Regions from separate parts of the Burkholderia sp. SR8 genome, predicted to be linked through region 3. Evidence: predicted binding sites of a transcription regulator. Region 3 holds the regulator's gene; each other region holds the start of a gene.
The links. The regulator LexA, encoded in region 3, represses DNA repair genes until DNA is damaged. The targets are predictions, from matches to a motif close to ACTGTATNNNNATACAGT.
Positions count from the first base shown of each region.

Region 1: a site for LexA is predicted at 1,832-1,849, ahead of recA (recombinase RecA). Genes of this name have one in related genera too.
Region 2: a site for LexA is predicted at 2,805-2,822, ahead of imuA (translesion DNA synthesis-associated protein ImuA). Genes of this name have one in related genera too.

Region 1 covers NZ_JAULUC010000015.1:36,637-41,673, reverse strand. The annotation lists gene recX (recombination regulator RecX) at 1-686, opposite strand, end outside; gene recA (recombinase RecA) at 686-1,756, opposite strand; gene Q3A80_RS19665 (response regulator) at 1,946-2,674, shown strand; gene Q3A80_RS19660 (sensor histidine kinase N-terminal domain-containing protein) at 2,692-4,245, shown strand; gene Q3A80_RS19655 (MFS transporter) at 4,480-5,037, shown strand, end outside.
Region 2 covers NZ_JAULUC010000014.1:124,306-129,342, forward strand. The annotation lists gene Q3A80_RS19185 (ABC transporter substrate-binding protein) at 1-716, shown strand, start outside; gene Q3A80_RS19190 (ABC transporter permease) at 864-1,760, shown strand; gene Q3A80_RS19195 (ABC transporter ATP-binding protein) at 1,762-2,556, shown strand; gene imuA (translesion DNA synthesis-associated protein ImuA) at 2,836-3,543, shown strand; gene Q3A80_RS19205 (Y-family DNA polymerase) at 3,476-4,963, shown strand; gene Q3A80_RS19210 (error-prone DNA polymerase) at 4,970-5,037, shown strand, end outside.
Region 3 covers NZ_JAULUC010000007.1:196,399-201,435, forward strand. The annotation lists gene Q3A80_RS11465 (sulfate ABC transporter substrate-binding protein) at 133-1,170, opposite strand; gene lexA (transcriptional repressor LexA) at 1,435-2,082, shown strand; gene Q3A80_RS11475 (hypothetical protein) at 2,109-2,447, shown strand; gene Q3A80_RS11480 (DUF2939 domain-containing protein) at 2,477-3,199, shown strand; gene Q3A80_RS11485 (universal stress protein) at 3,310-3,807, opposite strand; gene Q3A80_RS11490 (hypothetical protein) at 3,806-3,970, shown strand; gene nodI (nodulation factor ABC transporter ATP-binding protein NodI) at 4,134-5,037, shown strand, end outside.

The sequences.
Region 1 (5,037 bases), on a different contig from region 3:
TTCACTTCCTCGACGAGACTGTCGCCGACCGCATGGCGCTTCAGTTCGCTGACGATGCGCGCGACGCCGACGCGCGATGCGCGGCGATGCACGAGGCTTTCGGCAAAGCGTGCGTCGGACAGCCAGCCTTCCTGCTCCAGCGCATCGAGCACCGGTTCGACGGATTCGTCCTCGCCGACGTACGGTGCGAGCTTGCGCGCGAGTTCCGCGCGGCTGTATTCGCGCCGGGACAGATAGCCGAGCGCGCGGCCCTTCAGTGAACGCGGCGACTTCGACGATTTGCGCGCGGTGGCGCCGGACTCGTCGCCGGAAGCCGCGCCGGCGCCACTGCCGGACGCACGGCGCGTGCGGCGCGGATGCTGGCTGCTGCGCGTATAGACGTCTTCCGTGGCCGGCGCCGCCGCATCGGCCGTACGTTCGGCCGGGAAGCTGACGCCGGACACGCGACGGCGCGACCGGTCGTGCGCGTCGAACGATTCGTCGTCGTCGAACGGATCGACCGGCGCAGTGATTTCAAACGAAACGAGGGCATCGTCGGATGCCCTCGTCGTGGTGCGGTGCGCGGGATGATTGCCCGCGCGCCGCCGGTCGGCACCCGAGGATTCGGCTCGCCGGCCGGAGCGAGCGGCCGTTTCGGGCGTGTCGCTCGGCTCCGGTTCGCCAGCCTGACCTCGGCGCCCGACCATCACTCTTCTTCGTCCATCGCCTCGGCTTCGTCGACCACGCCATCGGGCATCGCGACGACGCCGAGCGACTCGCGAATGCGGTTCTCGATTTCGCGCGCGATTTCCGGATTCTCGCGCAGGAATTCACGCGCGTTGTCCTTGCCCTGACCGATCTTCTCGCCGTTGTAGCTGTACCAGGCGCCGGCCTTGTCGACGATCTTCGCCTGCACGCCGAGGTCGATGATTTCGCCCTGACGCGAAATGCCTTCGCCGTACAGGATGTCGAAGATCGCTTCGCGGAACGGCGGCGACACCTTGTTCTTCACGACCTTCACGCGGGTTTCGTTGCCGATCACCTCGTCGTTCTTCTTGATCGAGCCGATCCGGCGGATATCCAGACGCACCGACGAGTAGAACTTGAGCGCGTTGCCGCCCGTCGTGGTTTCCGGGTTGCCGAACATCACGCCGATCTTCATCCGGATCTGGTTGATGAAGATCACGAGGCAGTTCGTGCGCTTGATCGTGCCCGTCAGCTTGCGCAGCGCCTGCGACATCAGGCGAGCCTGCAGGCCCGGCAGCGAATCGCCCATCTCGCCTTCGATTTCGGCCTTCGGCACGAGTGCCGCGACCGAGTCGATGACGATCATGTCGATCGAACCCGAGCGCACCAGCGCGTCGGTGATTTCGAGCGCCTGCTCGCCGGTGTCCGGCTGCGAGATCAGCAGCTCCGGCACGTTCACGCCGAGCTTCGCTGCATATTGAACGTCGAGCGCGTGCTCGGCGTCGATGAACGCTGCGGTGCCGCCCAGCTTCTGCAGCTCGGCGATGACCTGCAGCGTGAGCGTGGTTTTACCCGACGATTCCGGACCGTAGATCTCGACCACCCGGCCGCGCGGCAGGCCGCCGACGCCGAGCGCGATATCGAGGCCCAGCGAGCCCGTGGAGACGACCTGGATGTCTTCGGCCGCTTCGCCGTCGCCCATCCGCATGATCGACCCTTTGCCGAACTGCTTCTCGATCTGCGCGAGCGCGGCCGCCAGCGCCTTGCTCTTCTCGGCGGTCATCCCGGAGCCCTTCTTGCTATCTTCCATGAATCGTCCTTTGCTATGATGAGCAGCGTCTGTCAGAGGCGCGCCCGCTTTCAAGCGCTGCCCACGAATGCAGACACTGTATAAAAAAACAGTGTTTTATGCAAGCCCGCAATGCAGGCTGCGTTGTACACGGATAACTTCGGAGACAGCCGCGCCGGCGCGCACGCCCGCCGGCCACCGGTCAGCAACATGCGAATTCTCATCGCCGAAGATGACAGCATACTCGCGGACGGCCTCACCCGGTCACTCCGCCAATCGGGCTATGCGGTCGACCACGTGAAGAGCGGCGTCGAGGCCGACACTGCGCTGTCGATGCAGACTTTCGACCTGCTGATCCTCGATCTCGGGCTGCCCAAGATGTCCGGGCTCGACGTGCTCAAGCGCCTGCGCGCGCGCAATTCCACCCTCCCCGTGCTGATCCTGACCGCCGCCGACAGCGTCGACGAGCGCGTGAAGGGGCTCGACCTCGGCGCGGACGACTACATGGCCAAGCCGTTCGCGCTCAACGAGCTCGAGGCGCGCGTGCGCGCGCTGACGCGGCGCGGCGCGGGCGGCGGCCCGACCGTCGTGCGCCACGGCTCGCTCGCGTTCGACCAGGTCGGCCGCATCGCGTATGCGAACGACCGCGTGCTCGATCTGTCCGCGCGCGAGCTCGGGCTGCTCGAAGTGCTGCTGCAGCGCATCGGCCGGCTCGTATCGAAGGAGCAGCTCGTCGACCATCTGTGCGAATGGGGCGAGGAAGTCAGCAACAACGCGATCGAAGTGTACGTACACCGGCTGCGCAAGAAGATCGAGTCGAGCGGCGTGCGGATTTCCACCGTGCGCGGCCTCGGCTACTGCCTCGAGAAAGTCGCGCCCGCGGCGCCGGCCGATCCGGCCGCGCCCCGACCCGCGGCAGCCGGCACGCCGCTGCGCTGACGCCGGCCGCTGCCGCGATGGCCACGCCGGCCCGTTCCCGCCATCCGACCGGCGACCAGCCGTCCGCCGCCGACGCCGTGCGCGACGCGCGCTACGCGAACCCGTTCGCGCCGCCCGACGAAACCGACGCGCCGGAGGCAGCGCGCCCGCGCTCGCTGTTCGGCGAGATCCTCGACTGGATGCTCGCGCCGCTGCTGCTGCTGTGGCCGATGAGCATCGCCGTCACCTATCTGGTCGCGAAGACGATCGCGAACGGCCCGTTCGACCGCGCGCTCGAGACCAACGCGTACGTGCTCGCGCGGCAGATTCATCCCGTCAACGGCGTCGCCGAACTGACGCTGCCGCAGCAGACGCGCGACTTCCTGCGCGCGGACAACGTCGACAGCGTTTACTTCCAGGTGCTCGGCACGCGCGGCGAGCTGGTCGCGGGCGAGGCCGACATGCCGCTGCCGCGCGACGAGGACCGTCCGCCGCCGGGCGTCGTCGTGTTCCGCGACGATCTCCTGCGCGGCAACGACGTGCGCGTCGCGTATACGACCGTCGAGCTGCCGCAGTCGAACGGCGCGCAGCCCGTGCTCGTGCAGGTCGGCGAGACGCTCGACAAGCGCAACGCGCTCGCGAACGACATCATCAAGGGCGTGATCCTGCCGCAGTTCGTGATCCTGCCGCTCGCGATCCTGCTCGTCTGGTTCGGCCTGTCGCGCGGGCTCGCGCCGCTCAATGCGCTGCAGGCGCACATTCGCGCGCGGCGGCCCGACGACCTGTCGCCCGTCGAGGCGCAGCGCGCACCGCCCGAGATCGAGCCGCTCGTCACGTCGTTCAACGACCTGCTCGCGCGCCTCGAGCAGAACATGGCGCTGCAAAAGCGCTTCATCGCCGATGCCGCGCACCAGATGAAGACGCCGCTCGCGGGGCTGCGCACGCAGGCCGAGTTCGCGCTGCGCCACCCGGTGCCGCCCGACGTGCAGCGCTCGCTCGAGCAGATCGCGACGAGCTCCGAGCAGGCCGCGCGGCTCGTCACGCAACTGCTCGCGCTCGCGCGCGCCGAGAACCGCGCGAGCGGGCTGACGTTCGAGCCGGTCGAAATCGGTTCGCTCGCGCGGCGCACGGTGCGCGACTGGGTGCAGGCCGCGCTCGCGAAACGCATGGACCTCGGTTACGAAGGCCCGGACGACGACGCGCCGCTCGACGTCGACGGCAATCCGGTGATGCTGCGCGAGATGCTCGGCAATCTGGTCGACAACGCGATCCGCTACACGCCCGAAGGCGGTCGCATCACCGTGCGCGTGCGGGCCGAGTCCGCGGCGCGGCGCGTGCATCTCGAAGTCGAGGACACCGGGCCGGGCATCCCGGCCGCCGAGCGCGATCGCGTCGTCGAGCGCTTCTACCGGATCCTCGGGCGCGAAGGCGACGGCAGCGGCCTCGGGCTCGCGATCGTGCGCGAGATCGCCGCGCAGCACGGCGGCACGCTGACGCTCGACGATCACGTGTACCAGCACGCACCGCGCCTTGCCGGCACGCTCGTGCGCATCAGCCTGCCGTTGTCGGAAGCCGCCCCGGATCAATCCTGATCCATGTGGCTCCCTGCCGCGCGGCGCGGGGCGGCGTGATCGCGCCGAAAACGGTGCTTTACCGCCCGTTGGCGGCACGATCGGCGCGCGAACGAGCCGATTCTTCGCGGGTTAACGCGCAGTCGTTTTGTCCGCGCGAGTCAGTGCGCCGTAAGTTTCCCTGCCAATAATCGTCGACAGGCCCGCCCACCCAAGGCGGCCGCATATCTATATCAAGGGACTTGGAGACGATTCATGGCAACGTTAGGCGGGCAAATTTCGCACTCGCCGATGACGGGCGAAGAGAAGAAGGTGATCTTCGCGTCGTCGCTCGGCACCGTGTTCGAGTGGTACGACTTTTACCTGGCCGGCTCGCTCGCGGCCTACATCAGCAAGAGCTTCTTCTCCGGCGTCAATCCGACCGCCGCGTTCATCTTCACGCTGCTCGGCTTCGCGGCCGGCTTCGCCGTGCGCCCGTTCGGCGCGATCGTGTTCGGCCGGCTCGGCGACCTCGTCGGCCGCAAGCACACGTTCCTCGTGACGATCGTGATCATGGGCGTGTCGACGTTCGTGGTCGGCTTCCTGCCCGGCTACGCATCGATCGGCATCGCCGCGCCGGTGATCTTCATCGCGATGCGGCTGTTGCAGGGCCTCGCGCTCGGCGGCGAGTACGGCGGCGCGGCGACCTACGTCGCCGAGCATGCACCGGCGAACCGGCGCGGCTTCTACACCGCGTGGATCCAGACGACCGCGACGCTCGGCCTGTTCCTGTCGCTGCTCGTGATCCTCGGCGTGCGCACGTTCATCGGCGAG
Region 2 (5,037 bases), on a different contig from region 3:
TCGGCGACCAGCCGGACGTGATCGTCGCGATCGCGACGCCGGCCGCGCAGGCGGTCGTCGCGGCGACCAAGAGCGTGCCGGTCGTGTATTCGGGCGTGACCGATCCGGTCGCGGCCCAGCTCGTGAAGGGCTGGGGCCCGTCGGGCACCAACGTGACGGGTGTGTCCGACAAGCTGCCGCTCGACCGCCAGGTCGCGCTGATCAAGCGCGTCGTGCCGAAGGCGAAGACGGTCGGCATGGTCTACAACCCGGGCGAGGCGAACTCGGTCGTCGTCGTGAAGGAACTCAAGGAGATCCTCGCGAAGCAGGGGATGACGCTCAAGGAAGCGGCCGCGCCGCGTACCGTCGACATCGGCCCGGCCGCGAAGAGCCTGATCGGCAAGGTCGACGTGATCTACACGAACACCGACAACAACGTCGTGTCCGCGTACGAAGCGCTCGTGAAGGTCGCAAACGAAGCGAAGATCCCGCTCGTCGCCGGCGACACCGACAGCGTGAAGCGCGGCGGCATCGCCGCGCTCGGCATCAACTACGGCGATCTCGGCCGGCAGACCGGCAAGGTCGTCGCGCGCATCCTGAAGGGCGAGAAGCCGGGCGCGATCGCATCGGAAACGAGCAGCAACCTCGAGCTGTTCGCGAACACGGGCGCGGCCGCGAAGCAGGGCGTCGCGCTGGCACCGGACCTCGTGAAGGAAGCGAAGACGGTCATCAAGTAAGCCGCGGCCGGTCATCGTCATCGCCGCGCTGGCAGGCCCGATCCGGGCCTGAACGAAACCGCCGGACGGGCGGCTCTCACCCGGGGTCGCCCGTCCGCTTTGCCCGGCCGTACACGCGAGGCCGGGAAGCAACAGGATTTCCCCATCATGTCTCTGTTCTCGTTTCTGGGCGCGCTGGAGATCGGCCTGATCTTCAGCCTCGTCGCCCTCGGGGTGCTGATCTCGTTTCGCATCCTCAACTTCCCCGACCTCACCGTCGACGGCAGCTTTCCGCTCGGCGGCGCCGTCGCCGCGACGCTGATCTCGGCCGGCCACGACCCGTTCACGTCGACCGTGATCGCGATCGTCGCGGGCGCGCTGGCCGGCTTCGTCACCGGCTGGCTCAACGTGCGGCTCAAGATCATGGACCTGCTCGCCAGTATCCTGATGATGATCGCGCTGTATTCGGTGAACCTGCGGATCATGGGCCGGCCGAACGTGCCGCTCATCACCGAGCCGACGATCTTCACCGTGCTGCAGCCCGACTGGATGCCCGATTACGTGCTGCGTCCCGCGCTGCTGGCGATCGTCGTCGTGGTCGCTAAGCTCGGTCTCGACTGGTTCTGCTCGTCGCAGCTCGGGCTCGCGATGCGCGCGACCGGCGCGAATCCGCGGATGGCGCGCGCGCAAGGCATCGCGACGGGCCGCGCGACGCTCGCCGGGATGGCGCTGTCGAACGCGCTCGTCGCGCTCGCCGGTGCGTTGTTCGCGCAGACGCAGGGCGGCGCCGACATCTCGATGGGGATCGGCACGATCGTGATCGGGCTGGCCGCCGTGATCATCGGCGAGACGCTGCTGCCCGCGCGCCGGCTCGTGCTGACGACGCTCGCCGTCGTGCTCGGCGCGATCGTCTACCGCTTCTTCATCGCGCTGGCGCTGAACAGCGAATTCATCGGCCTGAAGGCGCAGGACCTGAACCTCGTGACGGCCGCGCTCGTCACGATCGCGCTGGTGCTGCCGGCGACGCGCAAGAAGCTGTTCGCGCGCAAGAACGGAGGGGCATGACATGCTGTCGGCACAAGACCTGAAACTCACGTTCAATCCCGGCACGCCGATCGAGACGCGCGCGCTGCGCGGGCTGTCGCTCGAGATTCCCGACGGGCAGTTCGTCGCGGTGATCGGCTCGAACGGCGCCGGCAAGTCGACCTTTCTCAATGCGGTCAGCGGCGACCAGCGCGTCGATGCCGGACGCATCGCGATCGACGGCACCGACGTCACGCGCCAGCCCGCGTGGGACCGCGCGCACCTCGTCGCGCGCGTGTTCCAGGATCCGATGGCCGGCACCTGCGAGGCGCTGACGATCGAGGAGAACATGGCGCTCGCGATGGCGCGCGGCGCGCGACGCGGCTTCCGGGCCGCGCTCGATCGCCCGTCGCGCGAGCTGTTCCGCGACAAGCTGCGGCTGCTGAACCTCGGGCTGGAAAACCGGCTGACCGACCGGATCGGGCTGCTGTCGGGCGGCCAGCGGCAGGCGGTGAGCCTGCTGATGGCGTCGCTCAGGCCATCGCGGATCCTGCTGCTCGACGAGCACACGGCCGCGCTCGATCCGAAGACGGCCGCGTTCGTGCTGGAACTGACCGCGCGCATCGTCAACGACAGCAAGCTGACGACGATGATGGTCACGCACAGCATGCGGCAGGCGCTCGACTACGGCGACCGCACGGTGATGCTGCACCAGGGGCAGGTCGTGCTCGACGTGTCGGGCGACGAGCGCCGCGGGCTCGACGTGCCGGACCTGCTGCAGATGTTCGAGAAGGTGCGGCACGAGCAGCTCGACGACGACGCATTGCTGCTCGGCTGACGGGCGGCGGCCAGACCGGTGCGCGGCTGCGCGCCGCGTGCCGGTTTGCGTCGCGCTTCGGCGGCGCGATCCGGTTTCACGTGCGCCGTATCGGGGCCGGATCGGTGGAGCGGCGTGCGGACCGTGCGAGCCGGCACGCCTGTCCCGTCCGTCGTAACATGAAGCCCATGCCGGCTTTCCCGATGCATTTCCTCTGACGAAAACCCCGTTTCGTCCCAGTACTGTGCGACGCGAGCGCATTGCCATATACTGTATATCCATACAGTTGTGGGTGGCGTCATGCTCGCATCCTCCATTTCCCCCGAATCCCTTCATCCGTCGCTGTGGCGCGGCTCGCAGCTCGCGCGCGGCGGTCCGCGCACGATCGACACGGGTTTCGCGCCGCTGTCCGCCGAGCTGCCGGGCGGCGGCTGGCCGGTCGGCGGGCTCGTCGAACTGCTGGCCGCGCAGCCGGGCTGCGGCGAGATGCGGCTGCTCGCGCCCGCGCTCGCGCGCACCGTCAGCGCGCGGCGTCCGCTCGCGCTCGTCGCGCCGCCGCACGCGCCGCATGCGGCCGCGCTCGCCAGCCTCGGCGTGCCGTCCGATGCGCTGCTGTGGCTGCGCGCGGGCAGCCGCACCGACGCGCTGTGGGCCGCCGAGCAGGCGCTCAAGGCGGGCTGTTGCGGCGCGCTGCTGCTGTGGCAGGACGCGCGGCCCGATGCGCTGCGGCGCCTGCATCTCGCGGCCGCGCGCAGCGGCGATACGCTGTTCGTGATGCTGCGCCCGCTGTCGGCGGCCAAACAGCCGTCGCCGGCCGTGCTGCGCGTCGCGCTGCATCCGGTGCCGGGCGGCGTGTCGCTCGATATCGTCAAGCGTCGCGGGCCCGCGTGCAGCGAGCCGCTCGCGCTCGACCTGCCGTCGCCCATCGTGGAGAGCCGCTATGCGCGTCTTGCTCGGCATCCATCTGCCGCGCCTGCCGCTCGACGTGTGCGTCCCGCCGCCGTCTGACGCGGACGCCGCCGACGTCGGCTGCGCGGTGCTCGAGCAGGGTGTCGTGCTGATTGCCGACGCGCCTGCGCGCCGGCACGGCGTGCGCGCGGGCATGAAGCGCGGCGGCGTGCTGACGCTCGCGCCCGACACGCGGCTCGTCGAACGCGATCCCGCCCGCGAGGCCGATGCGCTGCGCGCGGTCGCGCTCGCGTTGCTGCGCTTCTCGCCGTGCGTCGCGCTCGACGACGAAGCAACGCTGATCGTCGACGTCGGCCCGAGCCTGCGCCTGTTCGGCGGGCTGCCGTCGCTGTGCCGCCAGGTGCGGGCGATGCTCGCGGCGCTCGGCTATGCGGCGCGCCTGTCCGCCGCGCCGACCGGGCGCGGCGCGTGGCTGCTCGCGCGCACGTCGGCGCGAGCGCGCATCCGGCGCCGCGTGGCCGCACCGGCTTCGCTCGTCCGCACGCTCGACCGGTTGCCGTGCGTGCTGCTGCCCGATGCGCGTCCGTATGCGGGCTGGTTCGACGGCCTCGGCTGCCGCACGCTCGCCGATCTGCGCGCGCTGCCGCGCGCGGGACTGCAGCGGCGCTGCGGTCCGGCGCTGCTCGCCGCGCTCGATCGCGCGTACGGCGATGCGGTCGAGCCGCTCGCGTGGATGGCAGTGCCGCCCGTGTTCGACGTGCGGCTCGAGTTGCCGGAGCGCGTCGAATACGCGGAAGCCGTGCTGTTCGCCGCGCGGCGGCTCGTCGTGCAGCTATGCGGGTGGCTGGCCGCGCGGCAGCTGTCGCTCGCCGCGATGACGTTCGATCTCGAGCACGAGCGCGGCCGCCAGGCCGTGGCGCCGACGCCGCTCGACCTCGCGTTCGCGGCGCCCGTGCGCGATGAAGCGCACTTCATGCGGCTGCTCGGCGAACGGCTCACGCGCGTCGAATTGCCGGCCGCGGTGATTGCGGTGCGGCTGAAGGCCACGCGCGTCGAATCGGTCGCGCCGCCGGCCGACGATCTCTTTCCGGAGCCGGGCGGCACGAAAGAGACGCGCGCGCGGCTGTTCGAGCTGCTGGTCGCGCGGCTCGGCGCGGACCACGTGCTGCGCGCGGCGCCCGTCGCCGATTACCGTCCGGAGGCCGCGAACCGCTGGCTGCCGCTCGATGCGCAAGCGGGCAAGCCGGCCGGCGGGCTGCCGGCCGTGCCGCCGCGCCCCGCGTGGTTGCTGGCCGAACCGTTGCCGCTGCCGATGCGCGGCGAGCGGCCGGTATTTCATACGCCGCTGCGGATGATGTCGTCGACGGAGCGGATCGAGGCCGGATGGTTCGATGGCCAGTTCGCCGCACGCGATTACCACGTCGCGCAGGACGAAGCCGGTGCGTGCTATTGGGTGTTCAGAGAGCGTGCGGGCAGCGAGTCCGAACCGCACTGGTTCCTGCACGGGCTGTTCGGGTGAGCGAAGATGGTTGCGGAATTCAGTGTGCTGCCCGATTACGCGGAGTTGTTCTGCCGTTCGAACTTTTCGTTCCT
Region 3 (5,037 bases):
GCTCTTGCTGGGTCGATGCTGCTCATGGGTCCGACGCAAACGCCGGCGCGGAGTGTTCTCGCGCCGGCGGCCCGTCGGGGATGCGGCGCGCTGTCGTGGCGCGCCGCTGTCGTTATGGTGTGACTGCGTGCGTTACTGCGGCTTGTAGATCGAATCGAACACGCCGCCGTCCGCGAAATGCGTCTTCTGCGCATTCGTCCAGCCGCCGAACGTGTCGTCGACCGTGTACAGCTTCAGCTTCGGGAACTGCTTCGTCAGCTCCGCCGGCACGTTCTTCGAACGCGGACGGTAGTAGTTGCGCGCCGCGATCTCCTGGCCCTGCGGGCTGTACAGGAAATTCAGGTACGCCTCGGCCAGCTTGCGCGTGCCCTTCTTGTCGACCACCTTGTCGACCACCGCGACCGGCGGCTCGGCCAGGATGCTCACCGACGGCACGACGATCTCGAACTTGTCGGTGCCGAATTCCTTGATCGACAGGAACGCCTCGTTTTCCCATGCGATCAGCACGTCGCCGATCCCGCGCTGCACGAAGCTCGTCGTCGCACCCCGTGCGCCCGAATCGAGCACGCCGGCGTTCTTGTACAGCTTCGTCACGAATTCCTTTGCGCTCTGCTCGTTGCCGCCGGGCTTGTGCACGGCGTACGCCCATGCCGCCAGATAGTTCCAGCGCGCGCCGCCCGAGGTCTTCGGATTCGGCGTGACGATCGAGACGCCCGGCTTGGTCAGGTCGTCCCAGTCCTTGATCCCCTTCGGGTTGCCCTTGCGCACCAGGAACACGATCGTCGACGTGTACGGCGACGCGTTGTCGGGCAGGCGCTTTTGCCAGTCCTTGTTGACGAGACCCTTGTTGGCGAGCGCATCGATGTCGTACGCGAGCGCCAGCGTGACGACGTCGGCCTGCAGGCCGTCGAGCACCGAGCGCGCCTGCGCGCCCGAGCCGCCGTGCGACTGCTTGAAGTTGACCGTCTCGCCCGTCTTCGCCTTCCACTCCTTGCCGAACGCCTGGTTGAAATCCTGATACAGCTCGCGCGTCGGGTCGTACGACACGTTCAGGAACGTCGTATCGGCCTGCGCATGCGTCGCGACGCCGAGCGCCGCCGCCGCGCCCAGCGCGAGTGTTGCGATCAGGCGGCCCACTCCGCCCACCAGCCCCGTATTGCGCTTCGCCATCCTTGGTTCTCCAGTGTTGTCGGTATTGCGATGTCGGGCCAGTCTATCGAACGGGTTACATGATTAAAAATAATCGTTCTTCATTTTTTAATACTCAAAAGTGCTAACGCAGACTGGACGGACGGTTGCGGCAGACGAACCGCCGTCCGGACGTCGCGAAATGACGCCGGAACCGGCGCGATCGCGTCGAACCTCAAGTAACGCTTGAAATTCGCGAAGTACTGTATAAAAATACAGCTCACTGTCTATCCATACAGTTCAGCCATGACCAAACTCACCGCCCGTCAGCAGCAAGTGTTCGACTTGATCCGTCGCGCGATCGAGCGCTCCGGTTTCCCGCCCACGCGCGCCGAGATCGCGGCCGAGCTCGGCTTCAGTTCGCCGAACGCGGCCGAGGAACACCTGCGTGCGCTGGCGCGCAAGGGCGTGATCGAACTGGCGGCCGGCGCGTCGCGCGGCATCCGCCTGCTCGGCGTCGACGACGTCCCGCACCAGTTCACGCTCCCGCATGCCGGCCTGATGCAACTGTCGCTGCCGCTCGTCGGCCGGGTCGCGGCCGGCAGCCCGATCCTCGCGCAGGAGCACATCTCGCAGCATTACGCATGCGATCCCGCGCTGTTCACGAGCAAGCCCGACTACCTGCTGAAGGTGCGCGGGCTGTCCATGCGCGACGCCGGCATTCTCGACGGCGACCTCCTCGCGGTGCAGAAGCGCACCGAAGCGAAGGACGGCCAGATCATCGTTGCGCGTCTGGGCGACGACGTCACGGTCAAGCGCCTGATGCGCCGTCCCGGCGGCCTCGAGCTGATCGCGGAGAACCCGGATTACGAAAACATCTTCGTCAAGGCCGGCAGCGCGGAATTCGCGCTGGAAGGCATCGCCGTCGGGCTGATCCGCTCGGGCGAACTCTGACAATCGGTCTCGCTGAGGAGAACACCATGGAACGCCTTTCCCGTCTGCTGCCTTTCCGTCAATTCGGCCGCCTGCGTCACCTGCGCGGCCGCACGCCCTGCGCGCCGCTGTCCGCCGCGGCGCCCGTGGTGAGCCAAGAAGTCGCAGTTGAACGGCAGGCGTCGCTGCTGCCGTCGGCGCTTCCCGCATTCGCGCGGGTCTCGCTGAACGCCGGCCTCAATCACGCGGAACCGGCGCGCCGTGCGCCCGTCCGGGTCTATCACGGCCGCTCGCGCCTGATCATGGTGGGCACGATCGATGCCGTGTGCCGGATGATCGACCGCTGCATCGCCGAGGAACGATCGGCCACGCACGGCGGTCTCTGATTGCGGAACCTGTCCGCACCGGAGGGATCGTGACTGTAACGTCGGGCCGCGCGTGGCGGCTCAAACCCCTGCTGATCGTCGTGCTGGCCGTCGCCATACTGGCGGCGATCGGCTATGCATACGCATCGCCGTATGTCGCGCTCGGCCGCCTGAAAGCGGCGGTCGATGCGCGCGATGCGCAGGCAGTCAGTGAGTATGTCGATTTCCCGTCGCTGCGCATCAGCCTGAAGCAGCAGGTCACGGAAGAATTGATGCGCCGGATCGATGCGGTGAAGAAGGACAACCCGTTCGCGGTGATCGGCGCGCTGATCGGCTCCGCATTGATCGGCCCGCTGGTCGATGCGTACGCGACGCCGGAAGGTGTGGCGGCGCTGATGAGCGGGATCCCGCCGCGCGGCAATCCGGGCGAACGGCCGCCCGAATGGTCGGGGCCGCCGTCAGGCGGCGCGCCGGGCAACGCACCGGCTGCACCGCCAACGCCGGCCGCGCCGCCCGCTGGTCCGGGTGCCGCAGCGAGCGCGCCCGCCCCCGTACCCGGCAGCACCGCTGCGCCGTCCGCGTCTGCGGCAGCACCCGCACCGGCGAGCCTCGTTGATGCGGGCCATCCGCAGCAAACGAGCGCCGGCTACCGGAATATCGATGAATTCGTCGTGACCTACCAGCGCAGCGCCGACGGCACGCGTTATGCGGCGATCTTTCACCGCTTCGGACTGTTCTCGTGGAAGCTGTCCGCGATCGATCTGCACGCATGAGCGTGCCGCGATCGGAATGGATGCCGCGAACGCGGCACAGCGCGAGACCGGCGTGAACCGCGGGCACACCGCGGCCGGTCGGTCACGCGATCAACGCATCGTTTGCCGTGTTACTTGCCGCTCGCGGTAGCCGCTTCGCGTTCGCGCGCGATCTCGGCCTTTTGCTCTTCCGCCGAAGAACACGCGACCAGAATGCTGCAGTTCACGCGGTCGAGCAGCTGCGTGTTGCCCGAGCCCATCCACCATCTCGACAACCCGCTGCGGCAGCGGTGGCCGACGACGACGAGATCGGCGTTGATCTCCGTCGCGAGATTCGCGATTTCGTCGATCGGATAACCGAACGCGAAGTGCCCTTCCGCCTGCACGCCACGCTCGCGCAGCCAGTTCACGCCTTCCTGCAGGATCTCGCGTGCGGTTTCCTCGAAGCGGCCGCATGCGACATCGGTCAGCAGCCCTGCGCTTTGCGCGATGCTCGAGCGCATGTCGACGACCGACAGCAAATGCGTTTCCGCCTTCAGGTCCAACGCGAGATTCGCACCGCAGCGCAATGCCTTGCGCCCTTCGAGCGTGCCGTCGTAGCACAGCAGAATCTTGTTGTAGCTAGCCATGAAACCTCCCTATCGCGACTACGTGCGCTATGCACTCATCATGGTGCGCCGCAATTCCGGACGCAAGGGATGGAAAACGCTGATTCGCCACGCGGGGCGCGTCGGCGATGATGCGGTGCACGATCCGTGCGCGCCTGCACCGTGCCGCGCGGGCATGCCCTGAAGAGACGCAGCCGATGCACTAGAATGGCCCGTTCGTGCCGTCGACGCGCGATCGCCTCGGTCATGCCCATGTGACACGCATTCGGCCGATCCGTTCGCAAGCCGCCATGCCGACCCGGCCGGCCGCCACATGCGCCCGCGCCCGCTTACAACGACAACCTGCCATGTCCGTTGCACCGATCGATTTCCGGAACGTCGAAAAGCGCTATGGCGACAAGCTCGTCGTCGACGACCTGTCCTTCCACGTGCAGGCCGGCGAATGCTACGGCCTGCTCGGGCCGAACGGCGCCGGCAAGACCACGACGCTGAAGATGCTGCTGGGCCTCGCGTACCCCGATGCCGGCGCCATTTCGCTATGCGGCGAACCGGTTCCGTCACGTGCGCGGCATGCGCGCCGGCGTGTCGGCGTCGTCCCGCAGTTCGACAACCTCGATCCCGACTTCACGGTCCGCGAAAACCTGCTCGTGTTCAGCCGCTATTTCGGGATGTCGGCGCCCGCCGCACGCGCGCTCGTGCAGCCGCTGCTCGAATTCGCGAAACTGGAAAACAAGGCCGATGCGAAGGTCGGCGAGCTGTCCGGCGGGATGAAACGGCGGCTGACGCTCGCCCGCGCGCTCGTCAACGACCCCGACGTGCTCGTGCTCGACGAGCCGACGACGGGCCTCGATCCGCAGGCGCGGCATCTGATGTGGGAGCGGTTACGCTCGCTGCTCGCGCGCGGCAAGACGATCCTGATCACCACGCATTTCATGGAGGAAGCCGAGCGACTGTGCGACCGGCTGTGCGTGATCGAGGAAGGCCGCAAGATCGCGGAAGGTGCGCCGCACGCGCTGATCGAATCGGAGATCGGGTGCGACGTGATCGAAATCTACGGGCCCGACCCGCGCACGCTGCGCGACGAGCTGTCGCCGTTCGCGAAGCACACCGAGATCAGCGGCGAGACGCTGTTCTGCTACGTGACGGACCCGGAGCCGCTCGGCGCGCGGCTCAAGGGTCGCGCGGGCTTGCGCTACCTGCATCGTCCGGCCAATCTTGAAGACGTGTTCCTGCGGCTCACGGGCCGCGACA